Regions from separate parts of the Rahnella sp. CG8 genome, predicted to be linked through region 3. Evidence: predicted binding sites of a transcription regulator. Region 3 holds the regulator's gene; each other region holds the start of a gene.
What was found. The regulator CRP, encoded in region 3, controls carbon source genes, mostly activating them, when cyclic AMP is high. The targets are predictions, from matches to a motif close to ATGTGANNNNNNTCACAT.
Positions count from the first base shown of each region.

Region 1: cdd (cytidine deaminase) is a predicted target of CRP. The motif match lies at 2,499-2,516, and genes of this name have one in related genera.
Region 2: HGO41_RS02955 (DeoR family transcriptional regulator) is a predicted target of CRP. The motif match lies at 3,677-3,694, and genes of this name have one in related genera.

Region 1 is NZ_JABAED010000002.1:197,096-202,428, reverse strand. It holds gene HGO41_RS02860 (NAD-dependent malic enzyme) at 1-1,396, opposite strand, end outside; gene cdd (cytidine deaminase) at 1,555-2,439, opposite strand; gene HGO41_RS02850 (arginine ABC transporter substrate-binding protein) at 2,613-3,347, opposite strand; gene artM (arginine ABC transporter permease ArtM) at 3,575-4,243, opposite strand; gene artQ (arginine ABC transporter permease ArtQ) at 4,243-4,959, opposite strand; gene artJ (arginine ABC transporter substrate-binding protein) at 4,972-5,333, opposite strand, start outside.
Region 2 is NZ_JABAED010000002.1:225,791-231,123, reverse strand. It holds gene HGO41_RS02970 (ABC-F family ATPase) at 1-1,276, shown strand, start outside; gene moeB (molybdopterin-synthase adenylyltransferase MoeB) at 1,470-2,231, opposite strand; gene moeA (molybdopterin molybdotransferase MoeA) at 2,234-3,475, opposite strand; gene HGO41_RS02955 (DeoR family transcriptional regulator) at 3,721-3,954, shown strand; gene HGO41_RS02950 (autotransporter family protein) at 4,029-5,333, opposite strand, start outside.
Region 3 is NZ_JABAED010000008.1:178,746-184,078, forward strand. It holds gene argD (bifunctional acetylornithine/succinyldiaminopimelate transaminase) at 1-1,004, shown strand, start outside; gene HGO41_RS10290 (YccS/YhfK family putative transporter) at 1,706-3,781, opposite strand; gene crp (cAMP-activated global transcriptional regulator CRP) at 3,843-4,475, opposite strand; gene HGO41_RS10300 (OsmC family protein) at 4,838-5,245, shown strand; gene HGO41_RS10305 (phosphoribulokinase) at 5,249-5,333, opposite strand, start outside.

The sequences.
Region 1 (5,333 bases), on a different contig from region 3:
TGAAGGAGTTGTTGCACTGTGCGATAGGGTAGAGCTTGCCTTTGTGGCTCACCGGTGCAAACGGGCTGCCGGTGGCGACCAGCGCGGCGCCGTCGGTCCAGTTCAGGATATCGGCAGGTGTGGCTTCCACGCGGGACGTCGGATTGCTCAGGGGCATCACCACCGGACGTGCGCAGTGTTTGTGCATTTCGCGGATGATTTCTTCGGTGAACAGCCCCGGCTGGCCGGAAACGCCGATCAGCACGGTTGGCCTGGCGTTACGCACCACATCCAGCAGGGAAACGCTGTCGCTTTCCATGCCCCAGCTGGCCAGTGCGCTGCTTTTCTGCACCAGTTTGCTCTGGAAATCCAGCAGGTTAGGCAGTTTATCGGTGAGCAAACCAAAGCGGTCGACCATAAAGACTTTGGCGCGGGCTTCTTCTTCGCTCAGACCTTCAGATTTCATCTGCGCAACGATTTGTTCTGCGATACCACAACCGGCAGAACCCGCACCGAGGAAGGCGACTGTCTGATCGCTCAGTTTGCCCCCGGCGGCTTTACTGGCGGCAATCAGGCTACCCAGCGCCACGGACGCTGTGCCCTGAATATCGTCGTTAAAGCAGCACAGTTCATCACGGTAGCGTTCGAGGATCGGCATGGCATTCTTCTGTGCGAAATCTTCAAACTGCAGCAGCACGTTTGGCCAGCGGATTTTTACGGCCTGAATGAACTGATCAACAAACGCTTCATATTCTTCACCCGTAATGCGCGGATGACGCCAGCCCATGTACAGCGGGTCGTTGAGTAACTGCGGATTGTTGGTACCGGCGTCCAGAACCACCGGCAAGGTATACGCCGGGCTGATGCCGCCACAGGCGGTATACAGGGAAAGCTTACCGATCGGAATGCCCATGCCGCCGATGCCCTGGTCGCCCAGACCGAGAATGCGTTCGCCGTCAGTCACCACCACCACTTTTACGTGTTGTTTGGTGGCGTTTTGCAGCATGTCATCGATGTGGGCGCGGTTCGGATAAGAGATGAACAGGCCACGGGCGCGGCGGTAGATATCTGAAAAGTGTTCGCAGGCCTCGCCGACGGTCGGGGTATAAATCACCGGCATCATTTCGCTGAGATGGTTGTCCAGCAGACGGTAGAACAGCGTCTCATTGGTGTCCTGAATGTTTCTCAAATAGATGTGTTTATCGATGTCGGTTTTGAAATTCTGAAACTGGCGGTAGGCACGGTCAGCCTGTTCTTCGATGGTTTCCACCGCTTCCGGCAGTAAACCGTGAAGGTTAAAGTTGCTGCGCTCTTCTTCAGTAAAAGCGCTGCCTTTATTCAGTAACGGAAACTCTAACAGGATCGGGCCAGCGTGGGGAATGTACAGGGGGCGTTTACTTTCGTATTCAAGTTCCATCGTTTTACTCTTCCGGTTTTCAGAATGTTGTTTTTTATATTTCGGAGCGGTGAGGGTAACAGAGAGGAAATAAGGATTTCAAATGACAAATGTAATGACAATGTTATGTAACTAAAGACTCCGGAAACAGAGTCTTTAGTGTTAACCGGCTCACACTATCAGCAGGTCAGCGTGGTGATATCTTTGCAGCCCAGTGCTTTTAACGTGGCACGCGTGGCATCGTTTTGCGTGATCAACGCATCTTTTTGCTCGACCAGTACTGCACGGCGAACTTTCAGGCAATCTTCACCTGACATATTCAGCAGGATTAACGCGGCCTGCAAAGGAGGCAGGCTCGGATTGAATGCGGCGTTTTCGGCGTAACGGCCACCGAACTGTTTGCCGTTATGGGTTTCCAGCGCCACACCACTGTGCGACTTACTGTAAGGCGCATGACTTTGATTGCAGGCATCCAGTGCCATGAGTGCCAGGGAGTCGGTGCTTTCCAGTGTGTAACCGTGATTCACTTGGTCCATCAGCAGGGTGGTGATGTCCAGATCCTTCGGGCCGAAGGAGTGCGGCAGATAATCGCCAAGTGTTGCTACATCACGATCGGGCAGATGGATATCCAGCGCTGTGCCGCTGGTCAGCTCATTCATAAACTGACGACAATGCCCGCAAGGGGTGTAATTCACGGTGATGGAGGCCAGACGGGTTTCACCACGCAGCCAGGCGTGCGTGACTGCGGATTGCTCAGCGTGAACCGTTTGTTGCATCGGCGCACCGGCGAATTCCATGTTGGCACCGAAATACAAATTGCCTGAAATTCCGCGTGCAACCGCACCGACATTGAAATGAGAGATAGGCGTAACGGAACAGGCTGCGGCCAGAGGCAGCAGGGCAAATGCCAGCGCGTCATCGTCCAGTCCGGTCGCCTGTTTTATCTGCGCAACATCAGCCGCAGTGAGCATTGCCGGGAAGTCATCATGACGCAAAAACGGCTCAAGCGCGGAGGATAAATTTTCAGGGAGTGCCGCAAAGGCGGTGTGAAAACGTGCGTGCATAAACATTCGATCTCGCAGTGATTACGGTTGAACAGTGTAAAAGTCATTCCATGAATGTAGTGTGATGAATGTCACTTTTTCGATGTAATAAGTTCTGGCAGATTACATTTTTGAGGGATGTTACGCAGAACAGCCGCCTTTTCAGACGGCTGTTAAAAAAGGATGACGGGGAATCAGTGAGCCGGGAACCACTTGTCATTGATCTTTTTAAATTCGCCGTTAGCTTTGATCCCTTCCAGCGCTGTGTTCAGCTTCGCCAGCAGTTCCTTATTATCAGGACGCACCGCCATGCCGACGCCGGTACCAAAGTATTGCGGATCTTTAATCAGCTCGCCGACTTCACCCAGATTCGGGTTGGATTTCAGCCAGCCGTTCAGCACGGCGGTGTCGCCTAACAGCCCGTCCAGACGGCCACTTTTCAGATCCAGAATCGCATTCTGATAGCTGTCGTAACCGACGGTAGTGATTTCAGGATGCTTTTCCATCAGGTATTTCTGGTGCGTGGTGCCATTTTCCAGGCCAACACGCTTACCTTTCAGGTCCGCAATAGAAGCAAACTTGCCTTTCGGCCCGATAATCATCGCCGTGTTAGCGTAGTAAGGCTGGGTGAACGTCACCTGTTTACTGCGCTCTTCCGTGATATCCATACCGGAAATAATCACATCGAAACGACGGAATTTCAGTGCCGGGATCAGACCATCAAACGGCTGATTGGTGAAGGTACAGGTTTCCTGCATTTGCTTACACAGCGCGTTCGCCAGGTCGATATCAAAACCAATAATCTGGTTGTCAGCGCCGATAGATTCAAACGGCGGATACGTGGCGGATGTGCCGAAACGAATGGTGTCCGCAGCGGTGGCAGTGAAAACCGTGGCAGACAAGAGGGCGGCGAGGATCAGCTTTTTCATGCAATACATTCCTGTTCAAAAAATGACATTCCCTTCATGGTACAGTTTACTGATTTTATTAATTTAATCGGGTAACTGGCAGGAAGTGAAACCTGAGAACAAAGTGCCACTAAATGAATTTATATGCAATAAATTTGATTAAAAAATTATAAATTGAAACAGGGGGATGTTTTTTCCGGCACAAAAAAAGGGACGATTTCTCGTCCCTTCAGATTCTTCTCTGGCTATCAGTTACGGCGTTCAAATGCCAGTGCACGACGCTCAATCAGGCGCATCATCAGGGTCAGCAACCCGTTCACGCACAGATAAACCACACCGGCCGCACCAAATACCATCACGTCATACGTACGACCGTACATCAGCTGGCTGTGACCCATCACATCCATCAGCGTAATGGTGTAGGCCAGCGAGGTACTTTTAAACACCAGCACCACTTCGTTGGAATACGATGACAGCGCGCGTTTAAAGGCGTACGGCAACAGAATGCGCAAGGTTTGCGGCTTCGACATGCCAAGTGCTTCGCACGACTGCCACTGGCCGGACGGAATAGCGCGTACCGCACCGGTAAACAACTGTGTGGTATATGCCGCGCTGTTCAGCGCCAATGCAAACATCGCGCAAAGCCACGGCTGCGACAGGACTTCCCATAACCACGGAATTTCGCGGATCGACGGAAACTGGCCCGGTCCGTAGTAAATCAGGAAGATTTGCACCAGCAACGGTGTGCCGGTAAACAGCGTGATGTAACCTTTAACGATCTGGCTGGCAACCGGCACTTTCAGCGTCAGAACGACGGTGAAAATCATCGCCAGTAACAGTGCAACAATCAGTGCCGCCACGGTCAGTGTCAGGCTGGTGTGCAATCCTTTCAGGACTTCAGGTAAATATTCCCACATCAGGATGCACTCCGTTCAAAGCGTGTGGTACGCAGTTCGATACGTTTAATCACGAACTGGCTGAACAGGGTAACAAGCAGATAGATACACGCCGCAATCACATACCAGGTAAATGGCTCCTGCGTACGGGTCGCAATGCTTTTGGTTTGCAGCATCAGGTCGTTCACGCTGATAAGGGATACCAGTGCGGTATCTTTCAGCAGCACCAGCCACTGATTACTCAGTCCCGGCAACGCATGACGCCACATCTGCGGCATGATCAGGCGGAAGAAAATCGCCGACTTTTTCATGCCCAACACCTGACCGGACTCCCATTGTCCTTGTGGCACGGCTTTCAGTGCGCCGCGCAATGTCTGCGATGCATAAGCCGAATACAGCAGGGAAAGGGCGATCACACCACACACAAACGGGCTGACTTCGAAGTTCTCAATCGGCAACTTGATCGGGATGGCGAACAGGCCGAGGTTGATGCTGAAGCCATCGGCCAGCACCATCAGCAGTTGTGAGGAACCAAAATAGATGAACAGTACCACCAGGATTTCCGGCAGACCGCGCAGCACGGTAACCCACGCGGTGCCCAGCCAGCTAAGCGGCTTCCACGGCGCGGATTCCCAGACTGCGAAAATCATCGCCAGCACCAGGCCGAGGATCAGCGCACAAACGGCAAGGCCGACGGTCATCCCGGCGGCGCTTGCTAAAGGTTGGAATTCAGTCATTGATAGGCAAACTTATTGCTGGAACCATTTTGAATACAGTGTTTTGTAAGTGCCGTCTGCTTTCACTTTTGCCAGAGCATCATTCAGTTTAGTCAGCAATTCGGTATTGTTCTGACGAACCGCAACACCCAGGCCGGTACCGAAGTAAGTCGGGTCAGTGATTTTGTCACCCACAGCGGCCAGATTTTTGTTCTGTTTCAGCCATTCATTCACCACGGCGGTGTCACCGAATACGGCATCCAGACGACCGTTTTTCAGGTCCAGTACGGCATTCTGATAGCTGTCGTAAGGTACGGCGGTGATTTCAGGGTGCTTATCCATCAGGTATTTCTGATGAGTCGTGCCGTTTTGCATACCGACTCGTTTGCCTTTCA
Region 2 (5,333 bases), on a different contig from region 3:
AATGAGCGAAGAAGACGGCTACAAAGTGGCTGATCTGGAAGTCGCTTACGGCGAAATGGACGGCTACAGCGCAGAATCCCGTGCGGGTGAATTGCTGCTGGGCGTGGGGATCCCTGTCGAGCAACATTATGGCCCGATGAGCGAAATCGCCCCGGGCTTTAAACTGCGTGTTTTGCTGGCGCAGGCGCTGTTCTCCGATCCGGAAATCCTGCTGCTCGACGAACCGACGAACAACCTGGACATCGATACTATTCGCTGGCTGGAGCAGGTGCTGAACGAACGTAACAGCACCATGATCATCATTTCCCATGACCGTCACTTCCTGAACATGGTGTGTACGCACATGGCGGATCTCGACTATGGCGAACTGCGTGTTTATCCGGGCAACTACGATGAATACATGACGGCGGCGACGCAGGCTCGTGAACTTCTCAGCGCCAATAACGCCAAGAAGAAAGCACAGATTGCTGAACTGCAATCGTTCGTCAGCCGCTTCAGCGCGAACGCCTCCAAATCTAAACAGGCGACTTCCCGTGCCCGTCAGATTGATAAAATTCAGCTTGATGAAATCAAAGCATCCAGCCGTCAGAACCCTTACATGCGCTTCGAGCAGGACAAGAAATTGTTCCGTAATGCGCTGGAAGTGGAAAAAATCACCAAAGGTTTCGACAACGGTCCGCTGTTTAAAAATCTCGGCCTGATGCTTGAAGTGGGCGAGAAAGTCGCGATTCTGGGTGCCAACGGTATCGGTAAATCAACGCTGCTGAAAACGCTGGTCGGTGAGCATGAACCGGAAAGCGGTTCAGTAAAATGGTCTGAAAACGCCAAGATCGGTTATTACGCGCAGGATCACGAATATGAATTCGATGACACCCTGAACGTGTTTGACTGGATGAGCCAGTGGAAATCCGAGAAAGACGACGAGCAGGCCGTACGCGGTGTGTTAGGCCGTCTGCTGTTCGGTCAGGACGATATCAAGAAGAAAGTGAAAGTACTTTCCGGTGGTGAAAAAGGTCGTATGTTATTCGGGAAACTGATGATGCAACGTCCGAACATCCTGATTATGGATGAACCAACCAACCACCTTGATATGGAATCCATCGAGTCACTGAACATGGCGCTGGAAATGTATGAAGGTACGCTGATCTTCGTTTCCCACGACCGTGAGTTTGTCAGCTCGCTGGCAACCCGTATTCTGGAAATGACGCCGACCCGCGTGATTGATTTCTCGGGTAATTACGAAGATTATCTGCGTAGCCAGGGCATCAATAGTTAATTCGCTGCATCCTTCACGTTGTCTCGGCGTTGGCTGCCTTTACTCACCCCGGTCACTTACCGATGTAAGCTCCCGGGGATTCGTGCAGTTGCCGCCTTGATACAACGCGAATGATTTTGCGAATTGTTTTGGGTGTCATAAAAAATAGAAAACCGCCGATAAAGGCGGTTTTTTTGTGTCTGAATTTACTGATTCAACAATCCCCACACACTTCACAATGCGGGTCTTTCATCAGTTTCATTTCGCGGAACTGCAACGTCATGGCGTCGAACATCAGCAGTTTTCCGCGCGGGGTTTCACCAAATTTTGTCAGCAGTTTGATGGTTTCCATCGCCTGCAAACTGCCGATGGTGCCGACTAAAGGTGCCATCACACCGGCTTCCACACAGGTCAGGGCGTTTTCACCGAATAACCGGCTCAGGCAGCGGTAGCAGGGTTCCTGCGGCTGATAAGTGAACACGCTGAGCTGGCCTTCCATGCGGATGGCGGCCCCGGAAACCAGCGGTTTTTTCTGCGCGTAACATTCACCGTTCAGCTGATTGCGCGTGGTGACGTTGTCGGTGCAATCGACCACCACGTCGCAGGCGGCGATCAGGTCACGCAGCATGTCGTCGCTGGCCTGTGTATTAATCTGATGAATGACGATGTGCGGATTGATTGCCGCCAGCGCCATTGCGGCGGATTCCACTTTCGACATGCCGATCCGGGCGTCAGTATGCAGCGTCTGGCGTTGCAGGTTTGACAGCGAGACCGTGTCGAAATCCAGTAGCGTTAACGTACCGGTGCCAGCCGCCGCCAGATATTGCGCAGCGGCACAGCCTAAACCGCCCAGTCCGACAATCAGCGCATGACTGGCTTTCAGTTGTTCCTGGCCGTCAAAATCAAACCCTTTCAGAACGATCTGGCGGTTATAACGCAGGGTTTCAGCGTCCGTCAGTTCCGGCAGTTGAGGCATGTTCAGCTCCGCAGCAGGGCGTTAAACGGTTCGATTTCAACGATTTCGCCTGCGGCCACGTTACCGCGCCCGCGTTCAAGCACGATAAAACAGTTGGCCTGGCTGAATGAGCTGAATACGTGCGAACCCTGATGGCCGGTGGTGCGCACTTCCAGTTGTCCTTCGGCGCTGGTGCTGAAAATACCGCGCTGGAAATCGAGACGTCCGGGGGATTTTTTCAAGGGTGTCACCGCTTTTGCCTTCAGGCGTGGCGGGAACTGCCAGGCCGTATGGCCGGACAACTGTGCAATAAATGGCTGAACCAGCTGATAAAACGTCAGTGCTGCCGACACCGGATTCCCCGGCAAACCGCAGAACCAGCTGCTTTCCAGTTTACCGAAAGCAAAAGGTTTGCCCGGTTTCATGGCAAGCTTCCAGAAACCAATTTCACCCAGTTCATCCAGAATCTGTTTAGTGTAATCGGCTTCACCGACCGATACGCCGCCGCTGGAAATCACCAGATCGGCAAACGCATTGGCTTCTTCGAAGGCTTTACGCAGCGCCAGGGGATTATCGCGAATAATGCCTAAATCCAGGACGGTACAGCCCAGTTGTTCCAGCATCAGGCGCACAGCGAAACGGTTGGTATCGTAAATCTGCCCCTCCTGCAAAGGCGTTCCCACCGGTTGCAGTTCATCGCCGGTGGAGAATACGGCGACTTTCAGCGGTTTCCAGACCTTGACGTGGGTGACGCCCAGTGAGGCCAGCAGCGGTAATTCTGCCGCACCGAGCCGTACACCGGCAGGCAGCACGCTGTCGCCCTGTTTAATGTCGTCTCCGGTCAGGCGGATATTCTGGCCTTTTTGCGCTGTTGCAGTGAAACGTACTCCTGCATCTGAAACTTCAGCCTGTTCCTGCATGATTACTGCATCGGCACCGGCGGGAACTGGCGCACCGGTCATGATGCGGATACAGGTTCCGGCAGGCCATTCGCCATGAAAAGGCGCACCGGCAAAGGCTTTGCCCGCGACCGGGAACACCGCGCCGTCGTGCAAGTCTGTGCAACGTACGGCATAGCCATCCATTGCGGAGTTATCAAAAGGTGGCACAAAAACCGGTGAAAGCACCGGTGCGGCGGTTATGCGGCCCGCGGCGCCAGCAAGTGGCAGGGATTCGGCCTCCTGACTTGTTTTAGGCGGTACACAGTCGCGCATTTTATCCAGCGCTTCGTCAAGTGAGATCAGACCGGCAGTATTGAATTCCATAAAAAATCCTTAGTCATTCGTCCCGGCGTAGCAGGTATTTTCAGCGGTGCCGGGCAGGGAAATGGAGCATGCGCATAGTATGACAGAGAAACGCAGCGAACCAAAAAGCGCCGAAGGCGTAAAAATTCTGCGCGGATTCCTGAAAAATTGAGATCGATCCCAAAATTAACAATGTAACGCAGGTATTATAGTTACCGTTATTTGTGACCTTCGTCACATAACTGTCATATAAACAGGAATAACCGGTGCTTAAAAAAAATCGCCATCAGGCCATCCTTCAGTTGGTTGAACAACATGAAGTGCTACAGGTAAGCGAACTGGCACAATCGCTGGATGTAAGTCTCGAAACGATCAGACGCGATCTGAGTGAAATGCAGGACAAAGGATTGATTTTGCGCCGCCACGGACGTGCGCGTCGTCTGGCCGCTCAGCCTGAAACATCCTGGCTAAACAGTTTGCAGCGTTGCCCGCAGCTTTAAACGCAGCAACGAAATAAGAAAAGGGAAGGCTTTGATGCCTTCCCTTTTTTATGCGTGTGATTCAGAGACCTGAATTAAAAACGCCCCTGGATCCCAATATGGCCGACGTAGCCTTCCATATCGCCGTCAAAACCTTTGACGTATTTCACATCAGCATACACCGAGGTATTCGGTGCGAGTTGCGCCGTCATGCCCGCGCCGGTCTGCCAGTATTGATCGGAAAAATCCGTTGTACTGACATCGATTCCGCCGACATTGATATCCGGTGAATCCGAGAAATTACTCAGTACGTCGGCGGTCAGGTAAGGTTTGAATTTTTCACTGGCTTTATCTTCTGCCTGGTCGCGTAACAAACGCAACCCGGCACGCGCTGTGCCCTGATTGACAGAAACGCCAGAGATATCAGAAATTTCATCGCTGAAATCTTCTGAATTCAGATACTGATAAATGATCTGCCCCTGAGGTTCGATTTTCCAGTTGGTGCTGACGGCATAGGGTTGACCTGCTTCAGCAGAAAGCAATACGCCGTAGCTGTCCTGTTTCGTATCATGCAGGCTCTCATACTGGTTACGATACCAGGTGAACTGGCCGACAAGGTCAACGTAAGCGCCATCTTGTGCATATCGGGTGTAATAGCTGCCAACGCTGTAGGCATCACTGCGCACTGAGCCAGCATCCGCACTTTTCCCCGCCAACGTGCGCACCTGATCCTGCGTGTCGGTACTCTGGTTGCCCAATGTCGCCATGATGCCAGCGTGGACGCGTGTGCCGTTTTTCAGTTCATCCTGATATAAGTCGGTTCCGAATTGCGCGAACCAGTAATCACTGTCGTACCCAAAACGTCCCGCATCGAAGGAAGTGTGTTCTCCGCCGGTTCTCGCCCATGCGCGATTGTTGTAGCCTTTGCCATAGGTTTCTGTATCGCCCATACGCTCGTGCAGCGTGCCAGCAATACGCATGCCATAATACAAGTTCAGATAAGGTGCTGCGATATAACTGGGGATTTCGCCACGGTAAGTGTCTGGTGTAGCCGGGGCAGGCGCAGGAACATCCGGTGTCGGATTATCTGGCGTTGGGACATCAGGAACCGGCGCGTCAGGTGTTGGGATTTCAGCGCGCAGATACCAGTCATTCATATCGCCGGTGGCATCCTTGCTCCCTTCAAAAAGATAATAGTCGTAAGCGCCGATACTGACGCTGTTTTCCAGACTGAACAGGCCATTATGACGGCTGGCATCATCAATCTGAGCGACACGTATTCCGTCGTTAATTGTCTGTGCTGCCTTACCCGACGCAGAGATATGTAATCCGAACTGCCCGGACGCGTTGCCCGTAACATGAATGAGATCGCCAGTGCTGTTTCCCTGCGCATCCTGCTC
Region 3 (5,333 bases):
CCCTGTGGCATGTCAGTAACGTATTTACCAATGAACCCGCCCTTCGACTGGCGCAGAAGCTGATCGACGCCACCTTTGCCGACCGCGTATTCTTCGCCAACTCCGGCGCTGAAGCCAACGAAGCGGCCTTTAAACTGGCGCGCTATTACGCCTCGCACCGTCACAGCCCGTACAAAAGTAAGATCATCGCTTTCCATAATGCCTTCCACGGTCGCACGCTGTTCACGGTTTCCGTGGGTGGCCAGCCGAAATACTCCGACGGCTTCGGCCCGAAACCCGCTGATATTGTGCACGTGCCGTTCAACGATCTGGATGCCGTAAAAGCGGTGATCGACGACCACACCTGCGCCATTGTTGTCGAGCCTGTGCAAGGAGAGGGCGGTGTCACGCCTGCGACCAAAGCGTTTCTGCAAGGTCTGCGCGAGCTTTGTGACAAACATCAGGCGCTGCTGGTGCTGGATGAAGTTCAAAGCGGCATGGGGCGCAGCGGCAAGTTATTCAGCTACATGCATTACGGCGTGACGCCGGACATCCTGACCACTGCCAAAGCGCTCGGCGGCGGTTTCCCGGTTTCCGCCATGCTGGCAACCGAAGACGTGGCCTCGGTGATGGAACCGGGCAAACATGGCACCACCTACGGCGGTAACCCGCTGGCCTGCGCCGTCGCTGAAGCCGCGCTGGATATCATCAATACGCCAGACGTGCTGGCCGGGATCAACGAGCGCCGCGAGAAATTCATCAGCGCGCTGGAGGCCATCAACCAGAAATATCACATCTTCAGCGAGTTCCGCGGTCAGGGGTTGCTGATCGGCGCCGAGCTTTCTGATGCGTATAAAAACCGCGCCGGAGAATTCCATGCCGTTGCAGCAGAATTCGGGTTGATGATGCTGGTCGCCGGACCAAACGTGATGCGGTTTGCGCCATCGCTTGTTATCGACTTCGCGGATATTGAAGAGGGGATGGAAAGGTTTGAGAAAGCAGTGGGGAAAGTTTGTGGGGGGTGAGCCCCACGCCTCCGTCTTTAAACGCTTGATCGAGACAATTTCGGTTTCTCACTAACATTTATCACATGGCCTCTCGCGCCGAAACCGACCAAGAGGGAAAAGTGCTTTTTCCCTCTTGGATCTCCCTTCGCTTTTTCACTGCGCGCTGTCGCGGGCACGGCGGACATGTTCTGGCGCATTAGTGTGTGGCGCAAAATGTCATCGCTGCGCGATTCCCGAATTTCAGGCTTCGAGCCATAGGTCTCGAACCGTTCATTCGGTGCCATTTTTGAGCACGCCAATCGACATTTCTAAAAGATAAAACCCTTCTGCTTTTGAATTTAGAATCCTGCGGGCGAATCAGAAATCTTGCTGAACGGAGCGGCTTCGAGACCAGTGGCTCGAAGACCGGGAGAAGGAACCGCAACGCGGCAAGATTTCAAGCCTGTCACCGCGGTTGCTGAAACATAGCCAGCAAGCGGAGCGCGTGTTGAAAAAGCGAGGAGGAATCCAAAGGAGGAAAAGCACTTTCCTCCTTTGGTCGGTTTCGGCGCGGTGAGTTAAGCGAGCTCGGCAATTGAGAAACCGAAACTTTCTCAATCCATTTTAAGCCGTCAGTGCGCGGTCCCCGCACTTGAGAAACCGAAATATTCTCCGATTAGCTTTAAAAAGCAGTCTGGCTGCAAGCCAGTAAAAAGGGGATTTGAAAGGGGTCTCCCCCTTCACGCCCGCCGCGTCAGCCAGATCCCATGATGCGGCCTCTGCTTCCACGCCAGTGACGAGATGGTATGCATCACGCTGAGATGTGAAATTACGCGCCGCAGATGGCGTTCCATTTCGGTCAGTGGCATATCCGGGTGAAGTTCCGGCGCATTAAACAGGTTGTTCTCGCTGCCCGGCCCGTCGTAGAGCAGTCGTTGCTGACAGCTTTGCAGCGCGATTTCGCAGGTCTGTAAATACTCCGTCGCCAGTTTTTCCGGCAGCATGTAATGCTCGCGGGCGAGGATCGTCATCGCGTTGATATGCTCAACCACAAACTGACTGTGCGTCACCCACAAACGCATATCCGCCAGATAATGTGAGTTAAAACCCGGCTCCTGCATCGCCTGATTTAGCGAAGTGAACAGCTTATTGTGCGCCTGATTGACCTGCATACGGGTGTACGCCAGTTTGGCGGTGTCGGGGCTTTCCTCGAGCAGCAGGCGGATAGCGTCCTGATAGATTTCCAGCGCCTGGTGTGCATTCTGGCGCAGCAAACCGCTTTGCCATTGTGGCCACAGCCAGATAGTGCCACCAAAGGCCAGCGCGCAGCCGATCAGGGTATCGACCAGTCGTGGTACCAGAAAATGCACGCCGTTCATCGCCAGCAATTGCAGGGTATACACTGCAGTCACCGTCATGCCGACCATCGCCAGTCCGTAGTTTTTGCGCAGAACGGTATAGGACAACAGGGTGATCAGCAGCATGCACAGCAGCGTGGTGCCTTCCGGCAGTTCCAGTTTGAGCAAGCCTGAGGCAATCAGCAATCCGGCCAGCGTACCGAGTGCACGGTGCTGGATCCTCACCCGCGTGGCGTTATAACCGTTCTGGCTGACCAACATGATAGTCAGCAAGATCCAGTAGGGTTTGGGCAAATTGAAGAACAGACCCAGACTGCTGCCAATCGCCAGAATAATGCCCAAACGTGCGGCATTACGCAGTGCCACGGATTTGAAGGAAAGATAGCTTTTCAGCGCGGGCCAGAAGGGCAAACGCGGCTGGGTGTTCATCAGGTCACGTTTGTACAACGGCCGCTGTGTGCGTAACAGACGGGCAATGCGGCTGAAATGGTAATAACAAAACTGACCTACCGGATTGTCCGGGTTGCGCGCGGCGATTTTCTCCAGCGCGGTCAGCTCATTGGCCATCGTAAAGCGCCCGGATAAACGGTGATAAAGAATATCGTCGGCAATCACCCGAAGACGGGTGGAAATCACCTGTGCATTTCGGCGGATAACCGCTTCGGCATGGCTTTCCTCCACCAGTTTCTGCACTTCTTCCGGCTGATGCAGGCTCACTGTAATGTGCTCCTGCAAATCGAGCGCTACCTGAAAACGCTGAAACAGCCGTTTATGGTGATGATGATGTCCGTGCTGGGGCAACATGTGTAATTGCTGATAAAGCAGGGCAATCAGGTCGATAACCTGCTGCTGGCGGGTTAGCAGTGGGGGTAACGCGGTTTCGGGATCGGTGTGTTGCGTCAGCAGGCTGTACTTGGCTTCGAAATAATCCGCGAGTTGAAGATAGAGCTGGCTGAGCGTTTCGCGCATCGGTTGTTCTTCCGAAATACGAAACCACGCCCAGTTAAACAATCCGTACCAGGCTGTGCCAGCGGCGAACAACACCGGGGCCTGCCACATCGGGCGCACGCCCACCATACTCAGCGTGAAGATAGTCGCCACCAGCGCACCGGGCAACAGGCGCGCATGCAGCGGGCTGATTTCACCGGTGACGCCGAGCAGTAACGCCAGCGACAGCATGATCAGCGGCAGCGGTATATGCCAGCTTTCGAGCATCAGTTGCAGCAGAAGGCTGCTCACGGCAAAGAGTGAACCGCCAACGAGCAGGCGTTTGAAAAAGCGTTTATGCGGGGTATCCAGACCGGCGATGTTACAACAGGCCGGGCAGAGGGAAAACAGCAGGCCCATTTGCAAATTGCCAAACAGCCAGCAAATGCCAACAGGTAAGCACAACACCAGCGTCTGGCGCAGCGCGTAGTTCACTTCAGGATGGTAAAACAGTCTTCGCCATAGCGTCATGGGTAAAGCTTAGCCCATAAAAAAGGCGCGACAGTGTTTTGCCGCGCCAATTTTTGAGGGATTAACGTGTGCCGTAAACGACAATCGTTTTACCGTGTGCGGAGATCAGGCTTTGATCTTCCAGCATTTTGAGAATGCGTCCGACTGTTTCACGTGAACAACCGACGATTTGGCCAATTTCCTGGCGGGTAATCTTGATTTGCATCCCGTCCGGATGGGTCATTGCATCAGGCTGTTTAGCCAGATTGAGCAAGGTTTGAGCGATACGACCGGTAACGTCAAGGAAGGCAAGGTTGCCGACTTTCTCTGACGTCACTTGCAGACGGTTGGCCATCTGCGCGGAGAGACGCATCAGAATATCCGGGTTAACCTGAATCAGCTGGCGGAATTTTTTATATGAAATTTCAGCCACTTCACAGGCAGTTTTAGCACGTACCCAGGCACTGCGTTCCTGACCTTCTTCGAAGAGTCCCAGCTCACCGATGAAGTCACCTTGGTTAAGGTAGGACAGTATCATTTCCTTGCCTTCTTCATCTTTAATCAGGACAGCAACTGACCCTTTCACGATGTAGTAAAGCGTTTCGGCTTTTTCACCCTGGTGAATCAGCGTACTTTTAGAAGGATACTTATGTATATGACAGTGAGACAGGAACCATTCAAGAGTCGGGTCTGTTTGTGGCTTGCCGAGAACCATTTGCTATTATCCTCTGTTGTTATCGCTGCCCAAAATCACAGGGCTCAGAGTTCCCTGTACGGCACTTCAAATCCAAAGCGCCCTTTCAGCATATAACTCTCCAGAAATGCTGCAAGCGGATGTCGGAGTGCAACAGCCTGTTTATTGCTGTCATCACCGTGGGTTCTGTACTTAAACCGCAAAAACCGTCACCGCAATTTACTGGAAAGTATGTTTCGGCTTTGTTTGTAGCACAGGTTTGAGATGCTGTCTTCTGTTGTCTCGCTTCAGCATGATGGCGATCGGGTTACGTTGCCAGATTTTAGGTGAAAGGGTACTCTGAGAGCAGATTTCGACAAGTTTATTCACCGGGAGAATAGTTCATGCATGCACGTGTCAAATGGGTTGAAGGACTGACATTTTTAGGTGAGTCTGCATCGGGTCATCAGATTTCAATGGATGGAAACGCGGGTGATAAAGCCCCAAGCCCGATGGAAATGTTACTGATGTCCGCAGGGGGGTGTAGTGCAATCGACGTGGTGTCAATTTTGCAAAAAGGTCGTAATGACGTGCGTGATTGTGAAGTGAAGCTGACCTCACAACGCCGCGAAGAAGCGCCGCGTCTGTTCACTCACATCAATCTGCATTTTATCGTCACCGGTAAGGATCTGACCGATAAGATTGTTGAACGCGCAGTCAGCCTGTCTGCCGAAAAATACTGTTCTGTGTCTCTGATGCTGGGGAAAGCGGCCACAATCACCCACAGCTTTGAAGTGATTGCAGCCGAATAAAGTTTACTCGATCTTCTTGCCTTCCATCAGGCGCTGCACCAGCGGCGCCATGATCAGCTCCATCGCCAGCCCCATTTTGCCGCCCGGC